Regions from separate parts of the Shewanella sp. 2_MG-2023 genome, predicted to be linked through region 2. Evidence: predicted binding sites of a transcription regulator. Region 2 holds the regulator's gene; each other region holds the start of a gene.
The links. The regulator sigma-54, encoded in region 2, starts transcription at its own class of promoters, with help from an activator protein. The targets are predictions, from matches to a motif close to GTTGGCACGNNNNTNGNNT.
Positions count from the first base shown of each region.

Region 1 (4,574 bases), on a different contig from region 2:
TCGTTGAAGTTTTTATAAGCAACGCCTTTTATTTTGGCAGCGTGTTCTGAGAGGTTAATAATTTTAACATTAGGAAATTGCGAAGCTTCTTCTTCAAGCCCTTGAGCTGCGTATAGTAATTGAATCGGTGTCTCAGCTATTTGCCCTGAATAGGTTTCAACCCACTCGTGGATTTTACTGTTTTTACTGCCTGCACTGGCTTCAAGGCTACCTTTAGCATGAGTAACCCCAGTTGGAGAATGACAAAAATCAACGCCGGTTAATAATACTTGTTCAAACCCCATTTCTATAGCGATTCTGATGGCACTGTTTGTGACTGTTGGTCCGATGGTCAGAATATTATCTGTTTCAATCCAAGGTAACTGATCTCCCAAGAACAATGATTTACCTTGCCATTGAGCAAGAATTCTATGATTGACATGATGTGAATTGATGAACAGGCTTTCTCCTGCTAATTTCATCATGTCACGATTCACTTCAAAGCTCGTATCTTGGGGATCAACTGAAACAATAATATGTGCGGGAATACCAGCTTGGGAGAGTTTTGCTGCAAATCTTGAAACGGTAAAGATAAAGAGTTGTTGATAGTTTTCTTTTATCCACTCTAGGTGTAGATCCAGTGACGGGCCACCACCAATGACAATGGCGGTTTTACCAAGAAACTTATTTTTTAATAATGATGCAGGTAACTGGTTTTCAACCACGTTAAACATCTGCTGTTCAAAAAAAGACTTTTGGTTAAAGTTGGTTTTATGTGAAATAGAGTGTTGATTTATGGTTCGATAAGCTTGGCTGTATAGCGTTGAATACTCCTCTATCACGCCTGATGAAGCTGCTAGTGAAAGAGTCACAGCAATCTGGTCTTTAATAAAGTATAAGTCGTCTTCTGCAGATTCAATATGGTGTGTTAACTCATCAAAACTGATGACTTTTAGGTAATCCTGTTGCTCTGTAGGTATCTCAATGTTGAGCATGTTCATCACTTCTGGTAGTTCAACAAAAATGTATTTACTGCCATCAGTTTTTGGCGCTTCCAGAATGTAATTTACCAATAATCCAGAATCTAAGCCCAGAACAATATGTAGGGTGTCTTTAGCAAAAATATCTTGTTTAAATTTTTGTTTAAACGCAGTTGTCGAATCTACTTTCTCAAAGGTATTACGATTAACACTCGGTAAGTAATATTCGCCAAATTGACTAATTGAAAATTGATTATTAAATACTGAGCTAGATCTTTCCATTGTTTGTAAGCCTTTTCTTTTAGTAGCAAATCGCAAATAAATTTTTAATAATTTAATCTATATATCAGGGTTTTACTTCAGTAAAGTTTATATTAAATTTTAATCACAATATCTTGTACTTGAATATTGCCTGTACTTCCTATCCCTTCTAGCACCGCAGTTGCGCTTTCTTCTGATACTTGCTCAATGGTAACTGTGGCGCGATTTTTCGTTGCGACTGCACGCATTAAGTTGACTCTGTCTGGGATATTTTGCTGCAAGACAATTTGAAAGTTATCACCCATTTTAACGTTATTTTTTCGGCCTAGATTGATGATAATTCTGTTTCCTTGCTTAGCGACGATTTGTCCTAATAATGGACGACAGTTTAGGAGGTTATCAATATCTTGCGTGCTTTGTTGAAATAATTGGTTCATTGATTGTCCGTAAGTCGAACTCCAAAAGCGCTTTGTTGTTGGAGAGACGGTTTCATCTTTATCAAATGCCCATTCTGCTGTAGCGGCGTAGTCTTTACTCCATACTTTTTCGCCGCTAATGCCGTGAAATAATGTAAAGCGTAAATTAATTTGTCGTTGAGGGTAATCACTCCACAGGCCGAACATTGAGCTCTGATTTGGCTCTGTGGAAATATCTAAAATCTCAGGCTGTAAAATATATTGGCTATCAGTAATTTCACCCAGCCAACTTGGGATCCTGTTGCCTCTAAAGTTTATCAATTGATTTTTATGGTCTAGTTTTTCTTCGGCGTGCATATGCGCAAAACTAAACTCTGACATGCTATTAATCACTGTGCCATATTGTTGTGACAGGGCTTGTTCAAAATTGGCTAATTGACCATAGCGCAATTGGGAGCGATCTCGCATGGTAGCTTGTGGAATCATCAGTGCCGCTTTAAGTTGCTGGCTGTGACATTGCTGAACGACCTTCTGTGATTCGAGATTTAGCCTTAATGAGACAGTAATATCAGTTGAGGTGATTATTTCTGATACCACTTCAATATTTTTAGCCTCACCCATGCGTTGTACTTGAAATGCATTTTGAGTCAAGTTGCCTTGATTAATGGTTTGACGACTATTGAAGTTCACTCCAGCTTTTAAGCTGGCATAGTTTAATGCTTGATTTATTGCAGCTTCACGGGCTTTATCAATATTGCCATCGACTATGCTCGCTTGACCTGATACTTCGATTCTTTGTGCAAAAGCGACGTGACTGATACTAGCCAATTGCAGTACAAGCACTGAAAAAAATAATAATTTAATGTTTAAATTCGGCATGTTCAGTTTCACTTTTTACAAAATAATGAAGATATCAGTGCCAACTTAATGACTTTTAGACACCATTTTTATGAGTCTTTATAGCAAAGCAATAATTGTGCCCTTTGTGTATCTGTGGCTTTGATAAGTGTGAACATTTAGAAAAGGCTCATCATGGCTAATTAATAGCGGTTAAATGATAAAGTTTTTAACTTAAGTGCCGATAGGGTTTCAGAGAGTGTGGCTATTAACATTGTTATGAGTGTGATGACGAATATGGTTATTAATAAAGTTAGGCCACTTGATACCCATTGAATGAGTAAGGTTTGTTCACTGGGTTTAAAACCATACTTCTCTAGATAACGCCAATGACAGTGCATGAATTGAGTTAAGGATATAAAGGCTATGCGTCAATTTATTTTATTACCCATCGCTTTATTAATGGCAGCTTGCGCAAGTGAGACGTCAAAGAGTGGCGATGAGTTAACCTATACTGGGCAGCCTACTGACACTAACTCATGGTTTATGTCCGAACCAGAAGCTCAGACGCCAAAAGCATTAAGCTACGATATAGAGAAGGTCGGTTTAGCCCCAAAGTCTCAAGTGAACACCCTTGCAGAAAAAATCGTCAATGAACTGGTATTACAAAATGATAGCCTGCGTTCAGATCAACCTTTATTGGTGACGACACCTGTAAAAATAGATGCTTTTAGTCAAACTGACGCTCTAGGTTTGCAGCTACAACAAGGTTTTGTTGCAGCATTTCATGCTCATGAATTTAATTTAGTTGATATGAATGTGGCTAATGCCATAAGAGCAACAGAACAAGGTGAGTTTATTCTCAGTCGCGATTGGAAGCTATTGCCGTCTGATTTACCCGTGTCCCATGTTGTTGTGTCGACAATGGCTACAACAACACAAGGAGTCGTGTTGAATGCCAGGATTGTTAATGTAACCAATAATCGAGTGGTTTCTGCTGTACAAACTTTTGTTCATACAGACAGTTTACCGGGTTACTTATCACCCTCTAATAAAGTTACCTCAGAAAATGGTTTGCTCTATCGTAATGAGCAATCTGGGGATGGAAAAGTGGCTGTGCTAGGAGAGAAATTATGAAAAAGCTTTTAATGGCAATGATGTCTGTCGCAGCATTATCGTTAGTCGGTTGCTCAAGTAATGATAAATATGTTCAGTGGGAAACAGAGGCGCCTGAGCAGTTTCCAAAATTAACCGCGATAGGTTATGCCCCTCTCGCGACGCAGCCAGCAAAAGAGCAATCTCATAAAGTGTTAATGGCGATGCAAGCGTCAAAAATTGCGGCGTATCGTGAGTTAGCAGAGCAGGTATATGGTCAACAAGTGGATGCTCATAGCCAAATGAGCGAGTGGTTATTAAATAGTGAAACCGTGTCGACTCAGGTTTCTGGCATGATTAAGGGGGCTAAGGTGATTAAAAGCTATCCCGCTGGTGATATGTATGTTACTGAATTAGAGTTAGATTTTGCTCAAGTGTGGAACTTATATCAACAAGACAATCGACCAAGAAAAATCAAAGAAGTCACTTATTTTTAGTGTTTAAATGTTGATTGAGCTATTACAAATAAATACAAGAAAGCCGCTGATGACAGCGGCTTTTTTATGGTTTTATTCATGGGTGCAGAAATTGACGCTTACATTAGGCTTTTAGATTAGAGCCTAATGATGAAATGGTCGACGTTCGCCCTTTGTCATTATAAGTGAGGCTGGTAGCGTTTCGACTCATTTGCATCGCTTGAGAAAAGCGATTTAGACTCGCAATATTCAGTTCAATCAAGCTGGCATTTTGATTATTAATGTCTTTACACTCTTCTAATATTACCTTGGCTTCTTCCACTTTCTGAATCAATACAGTGTCAGTGCTAAGTAATTCTTTATCAGGATGGTTAGCGAGCTTCTGATCATTCTGCTGCAGATTATTGAGACAGGTTACTTTCTCGCGGGCTAAAGCTAAAAGGGTATCTGCATCTTGATCTGTTAACGCTTGCTTTTCTGCAGATACAAGTTTTTTCAGCGACGACAAAGTGCCGTGCTGAAAAGATAAC
Region 1 covers NZ_JAUOSO010000014.1:106,451-111,024, reverse strand. Annotated here, with positions in the region: gene Q4600_RS14805 (6-hydroxymethylpterin diphosphokinase MptE-like protein) at 1-1,241, opposite strand, end outside; gene Q4600_RS14800 (flagellar assembly protein T N-terminal domain-containing protein) at 1,334-2,515, opposite strand; gene Q4600_RS14795 (FlgO family outer membrane protein) at 2,900-3,610, shown strand; gene Q4600_RS14790 (LPP20 family lipoprotein) at 3,607-4,065, shown strand; gene Q4600_RS14785 (flagella synthesis protein FlgN) at 4,169-4,574, opposite strand, start outside.
Region 1: the regulator sigma-54 is predicted to act here: its motif matches at 2,602-2,620, upstream of Q4600_RS14800 (flagellar assembly protein T N-terminal domain-containing protein).

Region 2 (4,574 bases):
GAACACTATGATCATGACGTCTGACAGACAAATATATGTCACAGGTCAAGATTTTAATATACAAGGCTTAGGCCTTTACGCTGATTTAAATGCCGAAGAATTAGAGCTTTTAAGTCAAGTAGAAGGAACGTATGAAGCAAAGTAATAACCTTACTGTCTCACTACAACATTTTGTAAAGTTGAGCCTAGTTGGAATAAGCCTAATTGGAATGACTGGCGTTAACGCTAAAGAAGGCGATCTACAACAAGAGCTAAAAGTCGCAGCTGTGAGCCAAAAAGCAGACATTAAAAATAACCAAGTTATTTTCTTTGGCCCTGTTAACGTCACCCAAGGCACGATTAACATTAATGCAGATGAATTGCGCGCATTTAGTGAAGAGTCTGGCGGTCAAAAAACCATGGTTGCCACCGGTAATCCGGCTACATTCTCGCAAGAGTTAGATGATGGTCGTATTGGTACAGCCAGTGCCAATGAAATCAGATATGAGCTAGCCAGCAGTATTTTAACCTTAAAAGGTAACGCTAAACTTGATCAAGCAGGTAGCCAAGTTACCGGTAACCTCATCAGTTATAATATTGAAAAACAGCAATTGATCGCTGAAAGTACTGGCGACGGAAAAGACCGAGTCATCACAATTTTCCAGCCTGAAAACTATCCTGATTTAAATGAATCGAAAGACACTTCAGAGCAACCAGATAGCGCCTCATCTGAGCCTGTTTCAACAGAAGAAGTCACAGAGCAAGCACCTGAAGAAACAGTTGAGAAGTTAATTGAAAATCAATCTGATGCCGTTATCGAAAACACTGAAAATGGTTTAGATTCGGCAGCAGCAACTGAATCTGAAACACCTGCAATAGCTAAACCTGCATCAATTGATGAGCAACCAGCTTCAGATGCATTACCTGAAACACCAGCGCTAGAGCAAACTCAATAATGACCCAAATTACCTTAACAGCTGAAAACTTGGCTAAAAGCTACAAAAGTCGCCAAGTGGTCAAAAATGTCAGTCTTACCGTTAAAACAGGTCAAATTGTTGGGCTATTAGGGCCAAATGGTGCAGGTAAAACCACCACCTTTTATATGGTCGTTGGCTTAGTTAAAAGTGATAAAGGCCGCATATTAATTGATTCAGATGATCTCACGGCAGATCCAATGCACCTGCGTGCACGCAAAGGCATTGGTTATTTACCGCAAGAAGCCAGCATTTTTCGCAAGTTAACCGTACACGATAATATTATGGCGGTGTTGCAAACCCGCAAAAGTTTAACGACTGAGCAGCGCATCGAAGAGTTAGAGCACTTATTAGAAGAGTTTAATATTACTCACATTCGCGATAGCCAAGGTATGGCATTATCGGGTGGTGAACGTCGACGTGTTGAAATCGCACGCGCATTAGCGGCAAATCCTAAGTTCATTCTGCTAGATGAGCCTTTTGCCGGTGTCGATCCTATCTCTGTGATAGATATCAAGAAAATTATTCAACAATTAAAAAATCGTGGACTTGGAGTACTCATTACCGACCATAATGTTCGTGAAACGCTTGATGTATGTGAGCGCGCGTATATTGTTAGCCACGGTGATTTAATTGCAGAAGGCACGCCTGCTGAAATCTTAGACAATCAGCAAGTCAGGTCAGTATACTTAGGTGAGCAATTCAAGCTATAGTTAGCATTCTTTAGTGCACAATATGGCATGTCGCGACCAGTATCAGTCCCACTTTTTAGTGCAATGTTCTAGACTGAACTTAAGCCAAGGTTAAGCTTAAGCCTAGAAGCAGTTTAAAAAGGTGCTAGACCCACACAATTGTTAGTCGCGATGATGAAACTCAATTAGGGATAAGCGGTAAATGAAAGCCTCACTCCAACTTAAAATGGGTCAACACCTGACTATGACCCCACAGTTGCAACAAGCCATTCGCTTATTGCAACTTTCCTCATTGGAGCTACAGCAAGAAATTCAACAAGCACTTGACTCAAATCCACTCCTTGAGCTCGAAGATGAGTTTGCTAAAGCAAAAGAACCTGTAAAAGAAAACGCCCAGCAAACCGATACTGATTTTAGTGATAACAGCCAAGTGACTGTTGAAAAAGACACCTCAACCGTAGACACCACTGAATCGTTGACCAAAGAATCCATGCCTGACGAATTACCAATGGATACCACATGGGATGAAGTTTACACAGCATCCCCAAGTTCAGGTTCTGGCGCAGTGGCTCGTGATGACGATATGCCTTTTCAGGGTGAAACCACAGAAGGCTTATATGAGCATTTAGAGTGGCAAAAAAATCTCACCCCTTTTTCTGAAAACGATCTGGTAATTGCTACAGCGATTATCGATGCCGTTGATGAACGTGGTTACTTAACCCAAACAACTGAAGACATATTGCAAGCTTTAGGCCTAGAAGATATTGAACTCGATGAAGTTGAAGCTGTACTCAAACGAGTACAGCATTTTGATCCTGTAGGCGTTGCAGCAAGAGATTTAAGCGAATGCTTGATGATTCAGCTTGGCCAATACCCTAATGAAATACCTTGTATCGATAACGTTAAGCTACTGATTGCAGAACACCTAGACTTAATTGCAGGCCGCGACTTTAGATTATTAATGCGTAAAACCAAGCTTAAAGAAGATGATTTACGCGAAGCGATTCAATTTATTCAAACGCTTAACCCACGTCCAGGGTTACAGATCACTCCTATTAAAGATGAATATGTCATTCCTGATGTGACAGTGTTTAAAAAGAGTGGCCGTTGGGTCGTTGAGTTAAATCCAGATAACATGCCAAAAATTGGTGTGAATCAGCAATATGCAGCAATGGCAAAAGGCTCAGCAAACCAATCAGACAGCCAATTTATCCGTGGTCATTTGCAAGAAGCGAAATGGTTTATCAAAAGTATTGAAAGCCGCAATGAAACCTTATTAAAAGTGGCTAATTGTATTGTGCAATTTCAACAAGGCTTTTTTGAGTTTGGCGAAGAAGCAATGAAGCCAATGGTACTTAATGACATTGCTGAAGCCGTTGAAATGCATGAATCAACCATTTCGCGTGTCACGACACAAAAGTATATGCACACCCCTAGGGGACTTTTTGAACTAAAATATTTCTTCTCAAGCCATGTGAGTACTGATGATGGCGGAGAGTGTTCTTCTACTGCAATTCGTGCCTTTATAAAGAAGCTTGTTGCAGCGGAAAACCAGCAAAAGCCACTTAGCGATAGTAAAATGGCGACGCTATTGGCAGAACAAGGGATCAATGTTGCTCGGCGTACGATCGCCAAATATCGTGAAGCAATGCTCATCCCTCCCTCAAACCAACGCAAAAGCCTATAAGCCTTTGTTATTGGAGGATGATCTATGCAAATTAACCTGACTGGGCACCATGTGGAAATTACTCAATCTTTACGTGAGTATGTACAAACTAAGTTTTCAAAGCTTGAACGACACTTCGAACAGATCAATAATGTTCACGTTGTGCTCAATGTTCAAAAGCTGCAACAAATTGCAGAGGCAAAATTACACCTCAAAGGAGGTGAAGTTTTTGCGGTATCACAGAACGCTGATATGTATGTTGCAATTGACGCCCTGATCGACAAATTAGATCGTCAGGTAATTAAACACAAAGAGAAGTTAATTAAACACTAACGATGGAACTTCGCACCATTCTGCAGCCGGCGTGCACTACCTGCGCCACGCCGGGCAGTAAGAAAAAAGTACTGGAACTTATCAGCGATTTAATGGCTGCCCAGTACCCAACCCTATCTTCACAGGCTATTTTTGAAAGTTTAATAGCACGTGAAAAAATGGGTAGTACAGGTATAGGAAATGGCATTGCGATTCCTCATGGTCGATTAACTGATATCGAAGAACCGATAGCAATTTTGATCAAGTGTGAAGAAGGCATTGAGTTTGATGCTATCGACAAGAAACCCGTGGATATATTATTTGCGCTGTTAGTTCCTTCTGATCAATGCCAACAGCATTTAAGTACGCTGTCGAGTATGGCTGAAAAACTGAGCGATAAATTAATCCTTAAGCGACTTCGAAAGAGTCATGACGCTACAGAACTTTATCAGGTTATAACTGCATGAAACTTGTCATCGTATCAGGACGATCAGGCTCAGGTAAATCAGTAGCACTAAGGGTATTAGAAGATTTAGGTTATTACTGTGTTGATAACCTACCTTTACCACTTATTGGTAGTTTACTTGAACAGCTCAAAGGCAATAACGACCTTGTCGCGATTAGCGTCGACGTTCGTAATATTGAAGAGCAAGGCAAAGTGCTAGAAGAGCAGATAGCCTTGCTTTCTGACGATACGACCATCATTAGTTTATTTTTAAATTCTAATGATAAAGTGCTGTTAAAGCGCTACAGTGAAACCCGCCGTTTACACCCTCTGTCAAAAAACCAAATTTCACTGCAAGAAGCGATTCAATTAGAAGGCCGTTTACTCGAGCCTATCGCTAAAATGGTCGATCACTACATTGATACTTCACAGCTAACGATTTATGACTTAAGCGATCAAGTCAGACAAATCTTAATGGGTAGCATTGATAAAGAATTAGTGATCCA
Region 2 covers NZ_JAUOSO010000023.1:55,282-59,855, forward strand. Annotated here, with positions in the region: gene lptC (LPS export ABC transporter periplasmic protein LptC) at 1-145, shown strand, start outside; partial or broken gene lptA (lipopolysaccharide transport periplasmic protein LptA) at 132-662, shown strand; gene lptB (LPS export ABC transporter ATP-binding protein) at 935-1,666, shown strand; gene Q4600_RS19090 (RNA polymerase factor sigma-54) at 1,848-3,332, shown strand; gene hpf (ribosome hibernation promoting factor) at 3,357-3,644, shown strand; gene ptsN (PTS IIA-like nitrogen regulatory protein PtsN) at 3,647-4,090, shown strand; gene rapZ (RNase adapter RapZ) at 4,087-4,574, shown strand, end outside.

Region 3 (4,574 bases), on a different contig from region 2:
TATCGGCAATTATTTTACCTGGCTTATTTATAGGTCTAATTGTAGCTGTATTTCAGGCCGCAACTTCAATCAATGAACAGACATTAAGTTTCCTTCCTAGATTATTAACTACGCTATTTTCGTTGATGTTTCTTGGCCATTGGCTAGTGCAAACCATGATGGATTTTTTTTACACTATGGTGAATATGATCCCTCAGGTGATAGGTTAGTCCTGTGGAAATTTTATTTGAAGAAATCAGTCGAACAATAGCCGCATATGTTTGGCCGTTATTTAGAATATCTTCAATGTTAATGGTTATGGCCGTTTTTGGTGCCAATACCACCCCAGCAAGAGTCCGTTTGTTTTTATCTGTTGCGATTACTGTTGCCGTAGCACCTGTACTTCCAGCACCGGTTGATCCTATCGAGTTGTTCTCATTAAGTGCTGTATTCATTTCTGCGCAGCAAATACTCATAGGTACTGCTATGGGGTTTGTGACAATTTTAGTGATGCAAACCTTTGTACTAACGGGGCAGATTATTGGTATGCAAACCAGTTTAGGTTTTGCCTCTATGGTCGATCCTAGTTCAGGTCAGCAAACACCAGTTGTAGGTAATTTCTTTTTATTACTGGCTACGTTGATTTTTCTCGCCGTTGATGGACATTTGTTGATGTTTAAAATGCTGGTGGCTAGTTTCGATACTATCCCCATTTCAAATCAGGGTTTTAGCATTACTAATTACCGAAAATTAGCAGAGTTTGGTGGTTATATGTTTGGTGCGGCGTTAACGATGTCGATTTCAGCAATCGTCGCATTACTGCTGATTAACTTATCATTTGGTGTGATGACGCGCGCATCGCCTCAACTGAATATTTTTGCCATTGGCTTCCCGGTAACAATGGTAAGCGGGTTATTGATTTTGTGGCTTACATTAGGGCCCATCATGTCTCATTTCGATGAGGTTTGGCTGCGAGGCCAATTATTGATGTGTGATATTTTGCAATTGACCTGTCAAATTGACGGCTCATTAACTCAGTAGGTTACTGATGGCAGAAGATACAGGTCAAGAACGCACAGAGGACCCCACCGCCAAGCGACTGCAACAGTCGCGTGAAAAAGGACAGGTGGCACGCTCTAAAGAGTTAGGTACAGCGGCTGTTTTATTAGCATCAGCTGTAGGGTTCGCAATCGTTGGGCCTAATCTTGCCCGAAGTCTGCACACTATCATGACACAAATATTGACCATGGAGCGGGATCAAATATTTGATACCAACTCAATGTTTCTGGTTTGGGGAGTGGTTGGCAATGAGCTTGCTTTTCCACTCATCAGTTTTATTGCATTTCTCGCCTTAATTGCTTTTATCGGTAATATCATTCTGGGTGGTATGACGTTCTCAGTTAAAGCTTTTATGCCCAAAGGCAGTAAAATGAATCCTGCTAAAGGATTTAAGCGAATGTTTGGTACACAAGCTCTAGTTGAGTTGACCAAGGGCATCGCTAAATTTGCTGTAGTGGCTGTATCAGCCTATTTTTTATTGAGTTTTTACTTCTTTGAGATAATGACTCTCTCGACAGATCATCTACCTGGCAACGTTTACCATGCACTAGAGTTGTTAGTATGGATGTTTATTCTGTTATGTTCTTCAATGCTATTTATTGTGGTGATTGATGTGCCATTTCAAATATGGAATCACAATAAACAATTGAAAATGACCAAGCAAGAAGTCAAAGATGAATACAAAGACACTGAGGGTAAACCTGAAGTAAAAGGTCGAATTAGACAAATGCAGCACGAGATGGCCAACAAAAGGATGATGTCTGAAGTACCAAATGCAGATGTTATTGTGGTTAACCCTGAACATTATGCTGTAGCGGTTAAATACGATGTTAGTCAGTCAGCTGCGCCTTTTTTAATTGCGAAAGGCATCGATGATGTCGCATTTAAAATTCGTGAAATTGCCAGAGAGCACGAAGTACCTATTGTGTCGGCGCCACCTTTAGCACGTGCTATATACCATACGACGAAAATTGACCAACAAGTGCCTGAAGGGTTATTCACTGCAGTCGCACAAATTTTGGCATATGTATTCCAGCTCAAGCAGTATCAAAAAGGTAGGGGCAAGCGACCTAAGCCCGTGCCAATCAATCAACCTATCCCTGATGATTTAAAACACTAAATCGTTTACAAAACCTTCAATTAACCCAGCGGCCCTTTTGAAACTATTCTTTTGGCTTAGTAATTGCATTTTACTGTTGTCAGCGTCAAGAATATTACTATAAAGGTTTCCTACTGATGGATGTAAAAGCAGCATTAGGTCAAGTTAAACAAGTTAGATTAAGTACTTTTAAAGGTATAGGTACGCCATTATTAGTGCTTGCAGCACTCGGTATGGTGGTTTTGCCCATGCCTGCCTTTTTGTTGGACATCTTATTTTCATTCAACATTGCTTTAGCACTCGTTGTACTGCTTGTCGCTATTTATTCTGATAGACCATTAGATTTTGCCGCATTCCCCAGCGTTCTGTTAGTCGCAACGCTACTTAGATTGGCACTCAATGTTGCCTCAACCCGAATCGTGTTATTGGAAGGTCATAACGGTGGTGATGCCGCAGGTAAAGTCATTGAAGCCTTCGGCTCTGTGGTTATTGGTGGTAACTACGCTGTAGGTTTAGTGGTTTTCCTGATTCTTATTATCATCAACTTTGCCGTTGTTACCAAAGGTGCTGGCCGTATTTCTGAAGTGAGCGCCCGTTTTACATTGGATGCCATGCCAGGTAAACAAATGGCAATTGATGCCGATTTAAATGCTGGCACATTAACGCAAGATCAAGCTCGCGTACGCCGCGCTGAAGTGACTAAAGAAGCTGACTTTTACGGTGCGATGGATGGTGCATCAAAATTTGTTAAAGGTGATGCCATTGCGGGTATCATGATTTTGGTGATTAACATTCTCGGTGGTTTTGTGATCGGTATGGTTCAACATGGATTGGATTTTTCCAGTGCTGTTGAAATCTACACTTTATTGACCATTGGTGACGGCTTAGTCGCTCAAATCCCTGGGCTACTGTTATCAATCGCTGCAGCATTGATGGTGACCCGTCAAAATGAATCGGGTGATATGGGCGGCATGATGATAAGCCAGATGTTTGTCAGCCATAAGTCAATGGCGATTGCATCAGGCGTATTGTTTGTCATGGGTATCGTGCCTGGAATGCCTCATTTTGCATTCTTAACGTTCGCTTTTATTACAGCCTTTGCTGCATATATGATTTATAAGCGAAATAATGACAACAAAACCGCAGCGCTTGAGCAAGCGGTTAAAAGCCCAGCAGAAATTAAGGATGCAGAGCCTAAAGAACTCAGCTGGGAAGACGTTCAACATGTCGATACTATCGGGCTTGAAGTAGGTTACCGCCTTATTCCGTTAGTGGATAAAGGTCAAGGTGGTGAGCTTTTAGGTCGTATTAAAGGTGTACGTAAGAAATTATCACAAGAATTAGGTTTCTTAGTACCAGCGGTGCATATTCGCGACAACCTTGATTTATCACCTAACTGTTATCGTATTTCGTTAATGGGAGTAGTGGTTGGAGAGGCTGAAGTTCGCCATGACTGTGAACTCGCGATCAATCCTGGGCAAGTGTATGGCAAGCTTGATGGCATTGAAACAACAGATCCTGCATTTGGATTAGAAGCTGTGTGGATAGCGCCAGAGCAGCGCGAACATGCTCAAACCTTAGGTTATACCGTGGTAGACACGGCAACAGTTGTCGCGACCCATATCAGCCAACTATTGACTAACAATGCGGCTAAATTACTGGGTTATGAAGAAGTACAGCAGTTAATGGATATGTTAGGTAAAAACTCGCCTAAGTTAGTTGATGGCTTTATTCCAGATATTATGCCATTGGGTTCTGTGGTTAAAGTGATGCAAAACCTTCTAAATGAAGGTGTTTCTATCCGTGATTTACGCACAATTGTGCAAACCCTGTTAGAATACGGTACAAAGAGTAATGATACAGAAGTATTAACCGCTGCAGTGCGTATTGCATTGAAGAGAATGATTGTTCAAGAAATATCTGGGCCTGAATTAGAGATACCTGTCATTACATTGGCACCAGAGTTGGAACAGATGTTGCACAAGTCTATGCAGGCGACAGGCGGTGAAGGGCCAAATATCGAACCAGGCCTTGCAGAACGCATGCAGAAGTCATTATTAGACGCTTCTCAGAAGCAAGAAATGGTTGGACAACCAGCCATTTTATTGACATCAGGTATGCTAAGGTCAACGCTGTCACGATTTGTTAAATATACTATCCCGAATTTACGGGTTATTTCTTACCAAGAAATACCTGATGAAAAGCAAATACGCATAGTATCTGCGGTAGGGCAATAGCGATGACTTTCTGTTTGAAAGAGGTGCGTAGTGAAAATTAAACGATTTTTTGCCAAAGACATGCGTTCAGCATTAGCTCAAGTGAAAGAAACCTTGGGATCTGATGCCGTTATTATGTCGAATAAAAAAGTAACGGGTGGAATAGAAATCGTTGCGGCAGTTGACTACGATGAGCCTAAAGCGGACGTTGCTGTAAATTC
Region 3 covers NZ_JAUOSO010000014.1:66,400-70,973, reverse strand. Annotated here, with positions in the region: gene fliQ (flagellar biosynthesis protein FliQ) at 1-209, shown strand, start outside; gene fliR (flagellar biosynthetic protein FliR) at 214-1,020, shown strand; gene flhB (flagellar biosynthesis protein FlhB) at 1,028-2,158, shown strand; gene flhA (flagellar biosynthesis protein FlhA) at 2,275-4,374, shown strand; gene flhF (flagellar biosynthesis protein FlhF) at 4,405-4,574, shown strand, end outside.
Region 3: the regulator sigma-54 is predicted to act here: its motif matches at 2,209-2,227, upstream of flhA (flagellar biosynthesis protein FlhA).

Region 4 (4,574 bases), on a different contig from region 2:
ATGCTCTGGTCAGTAATAGCGGAGTTTATCCAACTCCTCGCCAGTTATGTAATGAGGTAAAAATTCCGCTTTATTCAGAATATAATAAGAGGCTTTTTGAGCCTCGTGCTTAAGCTTTGTTGCTCGCTAAGGTTTTTGTGACGGCTTTCGTGGAACTTGCTGCGAGCTTGGCTCATCAATTTGAATATATAGCTCTTGGTCTTGATAAGAATAAGGACGATAAGCATTGCCTGAGCAGCTGAAATAGCGATATGGCACGGCAATTGGCAAACAACCAACCGGTAAGGCCTGTAAAATTTGGATCTGTTGCTGCATACGTAACATTTCTTGCCATTGATGATCTTGTTGTACTTGATCTCTAACGGCAAAAGCATCAAAAGGTTCAGAGGCTTTGCGCACCACGACTTTACCTGCATAAGCAGGTGAAACTGACACACTCAATAGCATAGCAGTGATACTCATCATGACGACCAGCTTCATTCGCGTGTTCATAATTCGTATGTTCATAGTGTGACCTTTTAAGGCTTATCTTATTTTCAGTATAACAAAAAAAGCAGAGCTAAATAGCTCTGCTTTTCTAACCTCACTCCAATTTAAATCAAAACTTAACTAGCTGATTTAATTGAAACAAACTCTGGGTAGGCATCTACACCACAATCTGATGCATCCATACCGTTATACTCTTCTTCTTCGGTTACACGGATACCTACAGTCGCTTTAAGGACAAACCATACTGCGAATGAAGCCGCGAATACCCAAGCAAAGATAACTGCTGCGCCGTATAGCTGAGCACCAAAGTTTGCATCAGCATTTGACAATGGAACTAACATTAAGCCTAAGAAACCACATACACCGTGAACAGAAATCGCACCGACTGGGTCATCAATTTTGATACGGTCAAAACCAACAATCGAGAAGATAACAACACCACCAGCGACAATACCTGTAACAGCTGCCATCAATAATGATGGTGATAATGGGTCAGCAGTAATAGCAACAAGACCTGCTAATGCACCATTTAATATCATGGTTAAATCTGCTTTACCCCAAACAATCTTACAAACAATTAACGCTGACACTGCGCCAAATGCTGCTGCTGAGTTAGTGTTAACGAAGATTTTAGCGACTGCTGAAGCATTTTCTGCATCAGAAACCAATAACTGAGAACCACCATTAAATCCAAACCAGCCCATCCATAGAATAAACATACCTAAGGTTGCCATTGGCAAGTTCGAACCAGGAATTGGGTTTACTGAACCGTTTGCACCGTATTTACCTTTACGCGCTCCTAGTAGTAATACACCGGCAATAGCTGCAGCTGCACCCGCCATATGAACAATACCACTACCAGCGAAGTCAACGAAACCTGCAGCAGATAAGAAACCGCCACCCCAAGTCCAGTAACCTTCAATTGGGTAAATAACGGCTGTCAGTACCACAGAGAAAAGTAGGAAAGACCAAAGCTTCATACGTTCAGCAACTGCGCCAGAGACAATTGACATAGCTGTTGCTACGAATACCACTTGGAAAAAGAAGTCAGACTCAAGCGCATGGTCAGCACCATCTGCTTGTGAACCAATTAGCGAACCAAATGATGGCAACCAACCCGCTTCAACATTATCGACATACATGATGTTGTAACCGACTAACAGGTACATCACACACGCAATTGAATATAAACATACGTTTTTAGTTAAAATTTCTGTGGTATTTTTTGAGCGAACTAAACCTGCTTCAAGCATGGCAAAACCTGCTGCCATCCACATAACTAATGCACCTGAGATTAGAAAGTAAAACGTATCTAATGCGAAACGTAACTCAGTGACTGTCGTTCCTAACGCTGCTAACTCTTCCATTTCAGCCCCCTTATAGTGCTTCGTTATCAAGCTCACCCGTACGGATACGGACTGCCTGTTCAAGATCAGTTACGAAAATTTTGCCATCACCAATCTTGCCGGTATGGGCAGCTGTAGTAATTGCTTCAAGTAATACTTCTAAATTTTCTGCTTTAGTGGCAATTTCTAATTTCACTTTAGGAAGAAAATCAACTTGATATTCTGCGCCACGATAAAGTTCAGTGTGCCCTTTTTGACGACCAAAACCTTTTACTTCAGTTACAGTCATTCCTTCAATGCCCATTCCAGCAATTGCTTCTCGGACATCATCTAATTTAAATGGCTTGATGATAGCGCTGACGAGTTTCATCTCGACCTCCAAAAGTGTGATTGTTATATATTTGTTTCCAATTACAATTCAATCATTAGGCCAAACTTATAAACCTCTGTTTTTAAAGGGATATGATAAAAACAATAATATTTATAACGACAAAAACGCACCAACAAAGTGCAGCTCCATTTCAGTGCGCACAAGATTAGCGCAGAGAATTGAGTGCGATGGATTTACTTAAACTTGGTTAAATTGACGAGTTTAGTGGGAGTTTAAAAAGCCAGAATAAGGCGAATGACTAGCGGCAAATAAAAGTGTTAATAAAAGTACCCATAGAATAATAAAGCAATAAATATAAGTGGGTAAAAGATGAGACGGTATAAATATAGTCGGCCCCAATGGCACAAAAAAAGGCCCTCAATTGAGGACCTTTTATCAAATACCTAAGTTAGGTATTTCACTCTTTTCAGTCAAATATAACAATCTAATTCTGTTAATCTAATGACTGATTGTAAAGGTTACAGATTACCTGTTGAAGTGTCTTCAACAGTATCAACAGCCTCTACTGACTCTGTACGTTCTTCAGCCAATAAATCAGCTAATAAGCTGTCTACTTGAGTTTTATCTACCGCATCAGTTTCTGTCGCTTCTTCAGCTGCCACAATAACTTCATCAGCTTCAGCTGCAATATCAGCCTCTAAGCTCGTACCTAAATCAGCTAATAATGCTTCCTGGTCATCAGCTACTTCTTCTAAGCCAGCTTCAAACTCTAACGTGGCTTCAGATTGTGCAGCTTCATCTAATTGAGCCAATGCGGTTTCAGCATCAACTACATTATTAAGCTCTGACACGTCTTCAGCTTCTACAACTTCTTCAACGACAACATCTTTAACTGCTGGTACAGATGCTTCATTTTGAGATGCAGGCTGATTGAATTGAGCCATTAAGTCTTCTGCTAATTCAGGCTTCATAACCACTGCACCTACTGCAGCAGCTAACACAACACCAGCAACAACAAACTTAGTAGAACCCGACTTTTTCTCTTGCGCTTTTTCTGCCGCAGCTTTAGCTGCTAATTGCGCTTGAGGATTAGGCTGAGGCTTAATTTCAAGTTTAGATTTTGGCTTTGAAGCAGCTTCAGTATCATTGCTTTGTACTGGTGCTGATGTTGCAGCAGTACGTTGCTCTTGCGGCGCAGCAGCTTTAGGTTCTGCTTTTAAAACAGGCTCATTCGTTTGAATGTCTGCTTGCAAGTTGTCTCTGATATCAGAAATTGGTTCAGGTTTAACTTCTGGTTTAATCTCAGTTTTGACTTGAGGAGCGTCAACAGCAACATTCGTAATCGGCTCAGCCATTACGTTAACATTACTCACTTTTGCAGCCTGTGCTATCGGCGCCTCTGCAATAGGCGCTTCAGCCTTTGGGGAGGCGTATGCTGGCTCTTCGATAAATGGAGCGTTATATGAAGCAACAGGTTGTTCATCTGCCGCTAATTCAGGTAAAACGCCTTGCTCAGGGCCTTTAGTTCTAGCACCTAAGAATTGACCACCATCATAAATTTCCATTTTATGACTTGAAACATCACCTTCAACTACACCAGAGCTTACGATGACGAGACTGTTACAGTGTAAAGAACCTTTAAACACACCACAAACTCGTAATTCTTGACAGTAAAGCTCACCGTCAATTTCGCCACCTACTTCAATTTTAACTTGGTCTGTTGAACGAATAACACCTTTGACTTGACCAGCAATCAAAGCAGGCCCTTTTACTGTCATTTCCCCATCCAGTGAAGTTTCGGGACCAATAAAAGTCACCCCGTTTCCTTTGTTATTCATACCCAGCAGTATCCTTTTTATTATAAATTTTCGACTTATAGTAAACCAACTAAATTAAAACAACAAATAACATTGCATTTACATGTCATTCACTTTAAAACGAGGCTTATTTAGCTAATTCATTAATAACTTCAGTGTTTCTAAAATATATGTAATAATCCGCTTCGCTAACATAAGCAAACTATTGTTAAGGACTTCAATAGTTGGTTGTATTCAACAAGGACGTAAGATGATTTTATCGGATATATTCTTAGGCGATATTCCTGAGCCTCTGACTAAACAGCTCTGTCAAATTACTGAGCTACTCAAATGTAATACTATCAGCCATGATCCTCTCGACTTTCATTGGCAACAAGCTGATCAGCACAAAAAAATCCTTCTGCATTTTGTTGATGATCCTAAGCAACATATCCCAAATCTATCTGCAGAACTTATCTCTGAAGGCAAACACCTTGCTTTTTGCACTGCATTTAACTCAGATACTGAAACCTTACTAATCGCCAATGGTTTTCACGGTGGTTTGGCAGTGTCAGCTTCTATTATCGAAATCATCGAAGCATTAAAAAATAT
Region 4 covers NZ_JAUOSO010000007.1:176-4,749, forward strand. Annotated here, with positions in the region: gene Q4600_RS08605 (hypothetical protein) at 127-507, opposite strand; gene Q4600_RS08610 (ammonium transporter) at 606-1,856, opposite strand; gene Q4600_RS08615 (P-II family nitrogen regulator) at 1,867-2,205, opposite strand; gene Q4600_RS08620 (polymer-forming cytoskeletal protein) at 2,685-4,004, opposite strand; gene Q4600_RS08625 (response regulator transcription factor) at 4,234-4,574, shown strand, end outside.
Region 4: the regulator sigma-54 is predicted to act here: its motif matches at 2,252-2,270, upstream of Q4600_RS08615 (P-II family nitrogen regulator).